3 regions of the Paenibacillus sp. LBL genome follow, and region 2 is predicted to be linked to each of the others. Evidence: riboswitches for the same ligand, from Rfam matches in the RefSeq annotation. Region 2 holds a riboswitch; each other region holds the start of a gene.

Region 1 (3,275 bases), on a different contig from region 2:
CCAAGACCGATCACCCCGGCATAGAAGGCCGGAATGGAGATTCCGGTAAGGAGCGGCAGACTGTAGTACAGGAAGAAGACCTGAACCAGCAGCGGTGTATTGCGGATAAATTCGATAATACCTTTGGTCATGAGCGACACAGGCTTCCACTGGCTTCGAGCAGCAAAGGCAAGCAGCAGCCCGATTATCAAGGCCACCACAAAAGCGCAGAGCGTCACCCATACCGTCATTTTTAATGCACTCAGCAATTCCGGCAGGATATCAAACACATAATTCCAATCCCACATCCGCTATAGCCTCCCCGCCGTCCATTTACGCTCCAGCAACCGAACTGCCATCGAGACAAGCGTAGCTATGACAAAATACATAAGAAGCAGCAGCACCAGAATCTCGGATGTCCAGGAAATATAGTTGTTGCGCAGCACCATGGCCTGATACGTCAGATCCGCCATCGTGATGAAATAGACAAGTGACGTAGATTTGATGAGTTCCACCAGCTGATTTCCGAATGGCGGGAGCATTCGCAGTGAAGCTTGAGGCAATATAACATTCCACATCCTTTGCCATGGCTTCATATTAAGCGCCACCGAAGCTTCCCACTGTCCTTTTGGAACAGCCAGCACCGTGCTTCGGACAATCTCGGAGCCATATGCGCCAAAGTTGAATCCAATCGCAAGGATGGCTGCCAGCATTTTGGGAAGCTCAATGCCGATAAACGGAAGAGCAAAATACAACCAGAACAGCTGCACCAGCAAGGAGGTTCCCCGAAAGATTTCCACATACACGGCTGTAACCGTGCGGACGATCCACAGCTTCGACAGTCTGGATAAACCGGCTGCGAAGGACATGGCAATGGCCAGAACAGCTGAAAAGAAGGCGACCAAAACCGTAATCTCCGCTCCTTTCAGCAGAGTAGGAAGAAAATCGATCCATGAATTCGGCATACTATTCACCGCAAAGCGCAGCGGCTGTCATCTCGCCCGGCAGCTCTTCTTCGGTAAATCCAAACTTCTGCAAGATCTCCAGCAGCTCACCTGACTCCTTCATTTTTTCAAGCTCCGCATTATAAGCCTCCTGGAATTCGGTATCCGCTTGACGGAATGCCGTGGCCCCATAGCCCCGAACGCTTTCACCGTCGATGACCGGCTGTTCGAAATCCGCGACGCGTTCGATGTTGTCATCGCTGGCCGAATCCAGCATCGCCTGCAGGGACGGTCCCGTCATGGTAATCGCCTGCACCCGGTCTGCCTGGAGGGCACTGATGGCCGAGGCCTGATCGGGAACCTGTATGATCCGGTCCGAAGGGATGCCTGACTTCTCCATATAGCCGATTTCAACCGCGCCAGTCATGACGGCCACCTTCGCCTGATCATCCTTGGCAATATCTTCGTAACTTCCGAGTCCACTTGGATTCCCTTGCTTCACGGCAAGAGCTTCCCCTATGCTGTACTCCGGATTAGCAAACAAAACGGCGGAGCAGCGGTCCGGATTGATGAACATGCCTGCAGTGATCAGGTCAAACCGTTCCGCCTGAAGCCCGGCAACCAGGGAGCCGAACTCCGTAAGCTCACCTCTCATCTCCTTAATGCCAAGTCGCTCCAGAATGACACGGGCAATCTCAACGGCTTCGCCTGTAAGCTCCCCGCTGGCCTCTTTGTAGGCATAAGGCTTTTCATTGGCAAAACCTACGGTAATGTACCCCTGCTCTTTGGCCCGTTCCAGCGTGCTCCCCTTATCGCCGCAGGCCGCGAGCGATACCACCATAACCAATGACAACAACAGCACAACAACTTTCTTCAACACCTTCCACAACCTTTCGCAATGACTTTGTCGTTCCTAAAAACGGCATGATGAAATTATCCATGTTAACACATGTGTTAACTCGGATATGTGACATTCAGACACACTTGCACAGTCCGGGGGCTCAGGGGAGAGGTTGCATCCATTTCCCTGTGCCTTGTAAACCCAAACCGTCTGACTGATTCAATTGGCTAAACATTAGCAGGCATTGCCCTCCTCTTTTGCAGAATACAAAAAGACCACCAAACAGGGGATCTAGACATAGCTCCGCCAGCAGGGGGTCAAAAAATAGAGAAAAGGCCCCTATAGAGAATAAAGGGCCTTTGTTATGAACATCCATTATGTATACAAGACCCATCCACTGCTGACGAGGTTAGCTGACGGACTCGGGTAAGATGGTACCCTACACTCGTGAATTCAAGTGACTCGCCCCTGATGAAACTGGTTCCCCCGCTCTCCGGAAATGTATGCCGGAAACTAAGCGTGTGTTCATGATAAAGGGAAGCTCAGTAAAAGTCAAACCCCTGGAGCTGCATTTTCTGGAAATTCGGAGGTGAAATCAGCGCTCTTCCAAGGCATATTAGTAGCCATAATCTCCACAAATTCAGGGCTGTCCCCTGCCTGTCGCCTCCTTGTTCGGAGGTGTGTTTTTCGCTATACAGCAGGCATTGCGCCCATCAGATAACAGATAATTCATGCGGTAGATCATTCATGACATGAATCATGAACGATGCAGAGGGGACAAGCCCTCAACTTCGAAACAGAATTTTTTTTTTCAACACGATCCATTATAAGCTTTGTTAGCCCCCAATTTCGCTATTCCAATATCATCACGATCGCTTTTTTTCGCTATTCGTTTATAGACTGATTCCTCAGAGGCTATCGTACATTCTTAAAATAATAGGTATATATCTATCATTTATAAGCTGTTAACCCATGCGGCTAAGAGAGCATTTGCGTAGTATAAAGCAAATCTAAAGGAGGTGCTTGATTTGGATCGTTCTTCTAGAAAGAGAAAATTGTGTGCTCTTAAAAAGATAGAGAAAAAAGTACTGCACGCCAAGAAAAAAAGATGTCCTGATAACGGCAATAGTGGTAAAGGTGGACACAAGCCGATTCGTCGCCACTGTGTCAGAGGTCCCCGCGGACCGGTTGGACCGCAGGGACCTCTTGGACCAGTCGGACCTGTGGGGCCGGTTGGAGCTCTTGGACCCGTTGGACCGGTCGGGCCAGCTGGGCCAATTGGGCCTGCTGGACCTGCTGGATCGTCAACAGGCATTCCGGGTCCAACAGGACCTGCAGGACCCGTTGGACCTGTTGGACCTGTCGGTGCTGCTGGAGCTGCTGGAGCGATCGGACCCGTTGGTCCTGCTGGAGCCGTCGGCCCTACTGGGCCAACAGGGGCTACTGGGTTGCCAGGTGGAGGAGCGATCATTCCTTTCGCATCCGGCATACCTCTTGCGCTTACAACCATT
Region 2 (3,275 bases):
GCGTACCGAAGAAAATCGTGACGATTATTGAAGGGGAATCGTTGTTTAATGACGGAATTGCCGTTGTGTTGTTTCAGATCTCCTCCGTTTATTTACTTACATATATGGAAATGGGCTGGGCGGGAGCAGGCAGCGGCCTATTACTCTTTCTCAAGTTCAGTGTCGGCGGTATCGCAGTTGGAGGCTTGCTTGGGTATCTATTCTCACAGCTCATTCGCTTCTATGACGATTATCCGTTGGAGATTGCGTTCTCAATGCTCCTCTTCTTCGGAAGTTTCTTTATCGCCGAGCATTTCCATGTATCCGGTGTGATTGCCGTCGTCGTGGGCGGCTTGATTTTCGGCAGTTACGGAGCGCGCATCGGGATGTCGGAGACGACCAAGATGAACATTAATTCGTTCTGGGACGTCATCACGTTGATTGCAAATTCATTGATATTCCTGATGATCGGTCTCGAAATCAAACATATTAACTTCGCAGACAAATGGGCGTTAATCGGTGCCGCCATTCTGATCGTTCTCATCGGTAGGACTGTGGCCGTCTACGCGAGCCTGTACTTCCTGAGACCCTTCCCTTCATCATGGAAAATGGTTTTGAATTGGGGAGGGTTAAAGGGCAGCTTATCCATCGCACTCGCCTTAAGTTTGCCTTCAACCTTCGCCGGCCGCGACGATATACTCGTGCTCACGTTTAGTGTTGTCCTTTTCTCACTTCTCGTGCAGGGGTTAACCATCAAACCATTGGTTAAGAAGTTTGGATTAGCTAACCCCGTGAAGGAAAAAGACGGTACGGATATGTAAGTAACCTTCGTGTAATCAAATAATAACTTGAAACGAGTATATACAAAACAAAGATTGAATTCTACCTCAACCCATGAATGACATTCATTGCCCATGGCAGACTGTTTACTTTTAGCTTATTTTAGCATAATATTTATTACAATAAATTTTATACGCATTACGCTTAATCCTCTATGAGGAACGGGGGAACCAACAAAAGCTGCTTAAGCTTTAGGGGTGAATTCTTTCTGATGAAGAAGGAACGGGAACTCTCAATCCCGAATCCGACAGCTAACCTCGTCAGCGTCTTGGGAGAGAACACTCTTCTACTTTGACTTGTCCAAAATTCGTACAGCCAAGGTCTGGAAGCAGATATATCTCTGCAACCAGGCCTTTTTAATTTAAGCTAATGTGGTAATTACCGTCTACTGAGGAATAAGAAAGGAATGATTTATCTGCTGAACAACGAAAAAATACTGGTATGCGTGTATTATGGTCCGAACGGCGAACGCCTCATCCGCCGAGGCGGTGAATTAGCCAATCTGCTTCAGTGTCCCCTGTTTGTGTTGAGCGTTATACCCTTACGGGAGAATGAGCTTGATCAGACACAAGAAAGGTATATGGCTGAGTGGCAAATGAAATGCGACGAATATGGGGCAACCTTTATCGTCAAACCAAACAAAGATCGCAAGGCTTCCGAAATCATAGCAGAAACTGCCAAGAACCTTCATACTACCCAACTCATCATCGGGCAGTCTGGACAAACACGATGGCAAGAAATTACGCGCGGGTCGTTTGTCAACGAACTCCTAAACCAGATTGGCGAAACGGATCTGCACATCGTGGCAGTTCAGAGGATGGATGAACAAATTACTGACACCCATGAACGAGGGATTCGAGTCGCCGTTTTCAAAGAGGGTCCTCATTATATAATCGGTAATAAGGAATCCGGGGGCAACCCTGTAGCCAGCGGACTATTTTTCAAAGAGTTGAATACCGATTTTGACACCGGTTTGCTAAAAATAAAAACAGATCAAGAAGTCCAATATCTAAAAATAAGTCACGGAAAAGTAATAGACTCGTCTTTATTCCAAAACAGAGAAATGTATGCCAAGGACGAAGATTAATAAGAAATGGGAGTGGAATTTGTGAGAAGACCCTCTATAAATTCAAACGATCGAAATACACAACATTCCGCTCCTGGCAAAATGGAGTTGTTCATCAACAAGCTTAAGAAAAAGATGAGCCCTCCTCAACTCATCATGCTTGTTTTTTTCACATTGATATTAATCGGAGCCGCATTGCTGGCGCTTCCCCACTCTTCCTCCACCGGAAGTTCAGTTGGTCTGCTGGATGCATTATTTACGGCCACGTCAGCAATATGCGTAAACGGACTCGTTGTCTTGGATACCGGCAGCGTGTTTTCAACTTTTGGACAAGTCATCATTATGATGTTGATCCAAATTGGCGGACTTGGCTTTATGACCTTTGGTGTCATGGTCGCCATTGTTTTGGGGAAAAGGATTGGCTTGAAACAACGGCTCATCATCCAGCAAACCACCTATTCAACTTCGGCACAAGGTTTGGTTAAATTGTCAATGTACATGGTACTTATCGCTTTCGCATTTGAAGCACTGGCAACGATTGTTCTAACACTTCGTTGGCAATCGGATTTTGGATGGGGGCAGGCGGCCTATTACGCCCTTTTCCATTCCGTTTCCGCATTCAACAATGCCGGTTTCGCCCTGTGGTCTGACAGCCTGACACCCTTCGTTGGCGATCCGATCGTCAATATTACGATTGTCCTGTTATTTATCATTGGAGGTCTCGGCTATATCGTCATTGTGGATGTATTCCAAAAACGTTCATGGAAAAAACTTTCGCTTCACTCCAAGGTTGTTCTGGTCGGGACAGGAACGCTGTCCCTGCTCGGTTTTCTATTTATATACTTTATGGAGAGCTGGAATCCGTCAACCTTTGGCCAATTGAGTGGGAGCGAACAAGTACTGGCTGCTTTTTTTCAAGGCATAACGCCACGAAGCTCGGGGTTTAATACGATTGATATCGGCAGTATGCTGGCAGCTTCTCAGTTCTTCATTATTATTCTGATGTTCATTGGTGCTGCTTCCGGAGGGACAGGCGGCGGTATTAAGATCAATACACTTGTTGTACTCATATTAGCTACGATCCAAACCTTTCGCGGGGGTGGTCAAATCCATGCCTTCAAGCGCAAAATAGCAGGCGAAACCGTTATGCGCGCACTGGCCGTTGTCATGAGTTCTCTGGTGGTTGTGCTGGGAGTTTCCCTATTGCTGACCATTTCAGAAGGAATGCTGGAAGAACATTTTTTGGAAGTGCTGTTTGAAGCGACATCCGCTTTCAGCACTACTGGATTGTCGATGGGATTGACAAGCGAATTATCTCCCGTGGGGAAATTCATTGTAACCATAACGATGTTTGCCGGACGGCTGGGTCCCTTGACACTGGCTTACGCAT
Region 3 (3,275 bases), on a different contig from region 2:
TGGGTTCATCAACATTTTAAGGAGCCGAATTCCCATATCGATTGGGAAGCGGGGGATCCGTTTTGGGTGAATTGATCTCGCAAGAGAGGGATCATAGGGGACCTTCAACCGAACCCTTAAGCTAACCTCGCAGGCATTGGAAGGAGCATTTCGTTTTGAAAAAGAAGTTAACGGCCGTTTCTCTCGGCCTGGCCCTCGCGCTCACATTAGGGACCGGAAGCGCTTTCGCCGATTCCAAATTAAATACCGCAATCAAACCAGCCATTGGTGTATCTTATAAAACAGGTGGAACCACAACAAATGGTTTTGACTGCTCCGGCTTCACCACCTATGTTTACAAGAAGCTTGGTCTCAGCCTGCCACGAACATCTACCGCTCAATACAAGGTAGGTACGGCAGTATCCAAGAGCAATTTGAAAGCTGGCGATCTCGTGTTCTTTAACACATCCGGTAAAGGTGTATCTCATGTGGGTATTTATGTTGGGGGTGGAAAGTTCGCTCATTCCTCATCTTCTCGCGGTGTCATTGTCAGTCCGCTAAGCCAAAGCTATTACGCACAGCGCTATGTGGGCGCTAAGCGAGTGATGAGTCAAAGCACGTACAAATCTGTAGCTGTAAACTACAACTAATTGGAACTTTATTGATTTATCCTTATAAGAGAGCCCTGGAGTTTTGAGATTGTGCCGATCTCACCCAGCGGCTTTTTTCTTTTGTTCACTGTGTATACCTCTATAACGTTTGGGACAACGAAAAAGTTCCCGCTTTTCAAAAAAAATATAAATTTTATTAATCCAGAAACAACTTCATCAGCATTATTGGCAGCCCTTCATAAAGATCCTTACCTTTTATATACCCTTCCCGGCCTTCATTAAACGCATATTGGAAAATAATTGATTATACCTGACACTTCGACAGCTGATGCTATTGAAAAATAGCGAAAGTCATCAAGAAATAATTGCCAAGCTTGTTTGCTGTCTGATAGAATGGGTACAGTAACAACTTTGTCATTAATGTAAGTGCTTTAATACATAGATTACGATTGCCGAATTCCCATGGATATGGGAAGCGGGGGAACCATTTACGGGTGAATTGATCTTGCTGTAAAGGGATCATAGGGGACCTTCAACCGAACCCTCAAGCTAACTCGCAGGCAGCGGAAGGAGCTCTTCATGCTGAAGAAGACGTTATCAGCGGCAGCCCTGAGTATTACGTTACTGTTCACTTCAGGCATTGGCAGCGTGTTTGCCGATAGTGCGCTGGACCAGGAAATTGATAAGGTATTGGGTACAAGATATAGTTATGGAGGTACAACCACGAGCGGATTTGACTGCTCCGGTTTTACCATGTATGTGTATGCCAAACTCGGCCTGAAGCTCCCGCATCAATCCGGCTCTCAATTCGATATGGGGACAAACATAACCCGCAAAGATCTGCGGGCTGGCGATTTGGTGTTCTTCAACACAACGGGGAGCGGTATATCCCATGTTGGCATTTATGTAGGCGATGGCAAGTTCGCCCATGCCTCGTCGAATCGCGGTGTCGTCATCAACCGACTTGCTGAGGATTACTATGATCAGCGTTACGTCGGTGCCAAACGAATCATGAGTGATGATAAGTATGAACAATCGGCCGATACATCATCCTAGATGATAGAGGCTGACGATCCAGTGCACAGACCTACTGCCCGTTAAAGGAGAGCTCGTCTCTCTTTGACGGGCTTTTTCATGCAGCTCGCTCCCTTATATAAAGGGTACATGGATAATATACGAATGGAGGAAACTACCAATGGATGTTACCCCTATTTCATTTCGCGCCGTCATCATGCGTGAGGAACACGCTGAAGAAATATGCACCTGGTCCTATCCCCATCCTTACGATATCTATGGCTTCCTTCCTTGGGAGCAGATGAAAGGGCTCGAGGTGGAATTTGGCGATCCGATCATACGCCAGCAGCAATATATCTCGATTCTGGATGACCAGGATTCTCTGTGGGGGTTTGCCCAGCTGTTTCCCATGCACGAAGTGACACGGATCGGGCTTGGCATGCGGCCTGATTGGTGCGGGCGTGGAATGGGTAAACGATTTATGCAGACCATAACGCAGGAGGCCAGGCGCAGGAGGCCTACGGATGAGATTGATCTGGAAGTAATGACCTGGAATGAGCGTGCGATCCGTGCTTATGAAGGGGCGGGATTTCGCATCACCGATACGTATGAGCGGCTTACTCCGCAGGGAAAAGGCATTTTCCACTGTATGGTGTATGAGCCTCCAGCAAATGAGGAATAGTAATCTTGTCTATATGAAAAAGCACAAATTTGTGTATTTTTTATGAAGCCTCTTTGGATCGTTGCTTTTTTTGTCACAACTGGCTATGCTGTCTAGGGATGTTGGTTTATAATGGAGACAAGTGCAAAAGTGCAGTATACATAGAAGGGACGAAATGACGATGCAAAAATGGATCATGAGCGGATTGTTCTTCGTCGCATGTGCGTTGGCTATCGCGCTGATGTTTACGCTCCCGGGTAAGGAACAGGTAGCCCAGGAAGAGAAGCCGACCATGCCGGAAGTGACTCTCGATGCTGCCGCAGCGGAAGCAACACTGAAAGCAAGCTGCATTAGCTGTCACGGTGACCAGCTTCAAGGCGGCGCTGGACCAGCTCTGAATCAGGTAGGCGGACATATGGATGCAGATGCCATCTTCAACGTTGTAACCAAAGGTCGTAAAGGAATGCCTTCCTTTAAAGATCAGCTGAAGCCTGAAGAAATCGCAAACATCGCGCTGTACCTTGCTGAGAAAAAATAAAATCAGCTTACACGCAAAACACGCTTGATATCCGGAGAACCTACCGGTGCAAGCGTGTTTTTACATTAATTGGGGCCTATGGCGATTCTAACATCCTCATTGTCTCCCGCTTCTATTACTCCGCCTTGCTGTCCTTGGAACGACTCTTCTCGTAGGCCTCGTTAAATTGCTGCGCTTCCTTAATATCCACAGCCGTAATGCCGCCGTCATCCCATGAAGTAAGACGCAGTGTAACAACTTTATAATCTATGGTGATGTAGGGGTGATGTCCGAAAGCTTCCGAAATAGCTGCCACTTCATCAACAAAAGCGATTCCCTTCATGAAGGAGGAAAAGGTATACTTTCGTACAATCCATCTCCCTTGCTCAAACTCCCAACCCTCAAGCTTTTCCAGATGAGCTTCTACTTCTTGCTGCGTATAAAGCATCTTTTATCTTCCTCCCCGAAAAAAACCTATCGTAAAGCCGACTGA

The links. A riboswitch is a leader RNA that binds a small molecule or an ion and turns the genes downstream of it on or off. The one in region 2 is predicted to bind cyclic di-AMP.
Region 1: it holds a riboswitch for cyclic di-AMP, as region 2 does, so the genes downstream of both, ehuB (ectoine/hydroxyectoine ABC transporter substrate-binding protein EhuB) here and M2277_RS07790 (universal stress protein) in region 2, are expected to answer to the same signal.
Region 3: it holds a riboswitch for cyclic di-AMP, as region 2 does, so the genes downstream of both, M2277_RS29980 (C40 family peptidase) here and M2277_RS07790 (universal stress protein) in region 2, are expected to answer to the same signal.

The regions. Positions count from the first base shown of each region.
Region 1 covers NZ_JARXYU010000012.1:120,443-123,717, forward strand. Annotated here, with positions in the region: gene ehuD (ectoine/hydroxyectoine ABC transporter permease subunit EhuD) at 1-287, opposite strand, end outside; gene ehuC (ectoine/hydroxyectoine ABC transporter permease subunit EhuC) at 291-944, opposite strand; gene ehuB (ectoine/hydroxyectoine ABC transporter substrate-binding protein EhuB) at 946-1,800, opposite strand; cyclic di-AMP (ydaO/yuaA leader) riboswitch at 2,148-2,294, opposite strand; gene M2277_RS22285 (exosporium glycoprotein BclB-related protein) at 2,793-3,275, shown strand, end outside.
Region 2 covers NZ_JARXYU010000002.1:587,828-591,102, reverse strand. Annotated here, with positions in the region: gene M2277_RS07795 (cation:proton antiporter) at 1-800, shown strand, start outside; cyclic di-AMP (ydaO/yuaA leader) riboswitch at 951-1,101, shown strand; gene M2277_RS07790 (universal stress protein) at 1,226-1,906, shown strand; gene M2277_RS07785 (TrkH family potassium uptake protein) at 1,988-3,275, shown strand, end outside.
Region 3 covers NZ_JARXYU010000027.1:15,138-18,412, reverse strand. Annotated here, with positions in the region: cyclic di-AMP (ydaO/yuaA leader) riboswitch at 13-151, shown strand; gene M2277_RS29985 (C40 family peptidase) at 156-629, shown strand; cyclic di-AMP (ydaO/yuaA leader) riboswitch at 1,031-1,168, shown strand; gene M2277_RS29980 (C40 family peptidase) at 1,173-1,646, shown strand; gene M2277_RS29975 (GNAT family N-acetyltransferase) at 1,786-2,286, shown strand; gene M2277_RS29970 (c-type cytochrome) at 2,447-2,803, shown strand; gene M2277_RS29965 (4a-hydroxytetrahydrobiopterin dehydratase) at 2,919-3,230, opposite strand.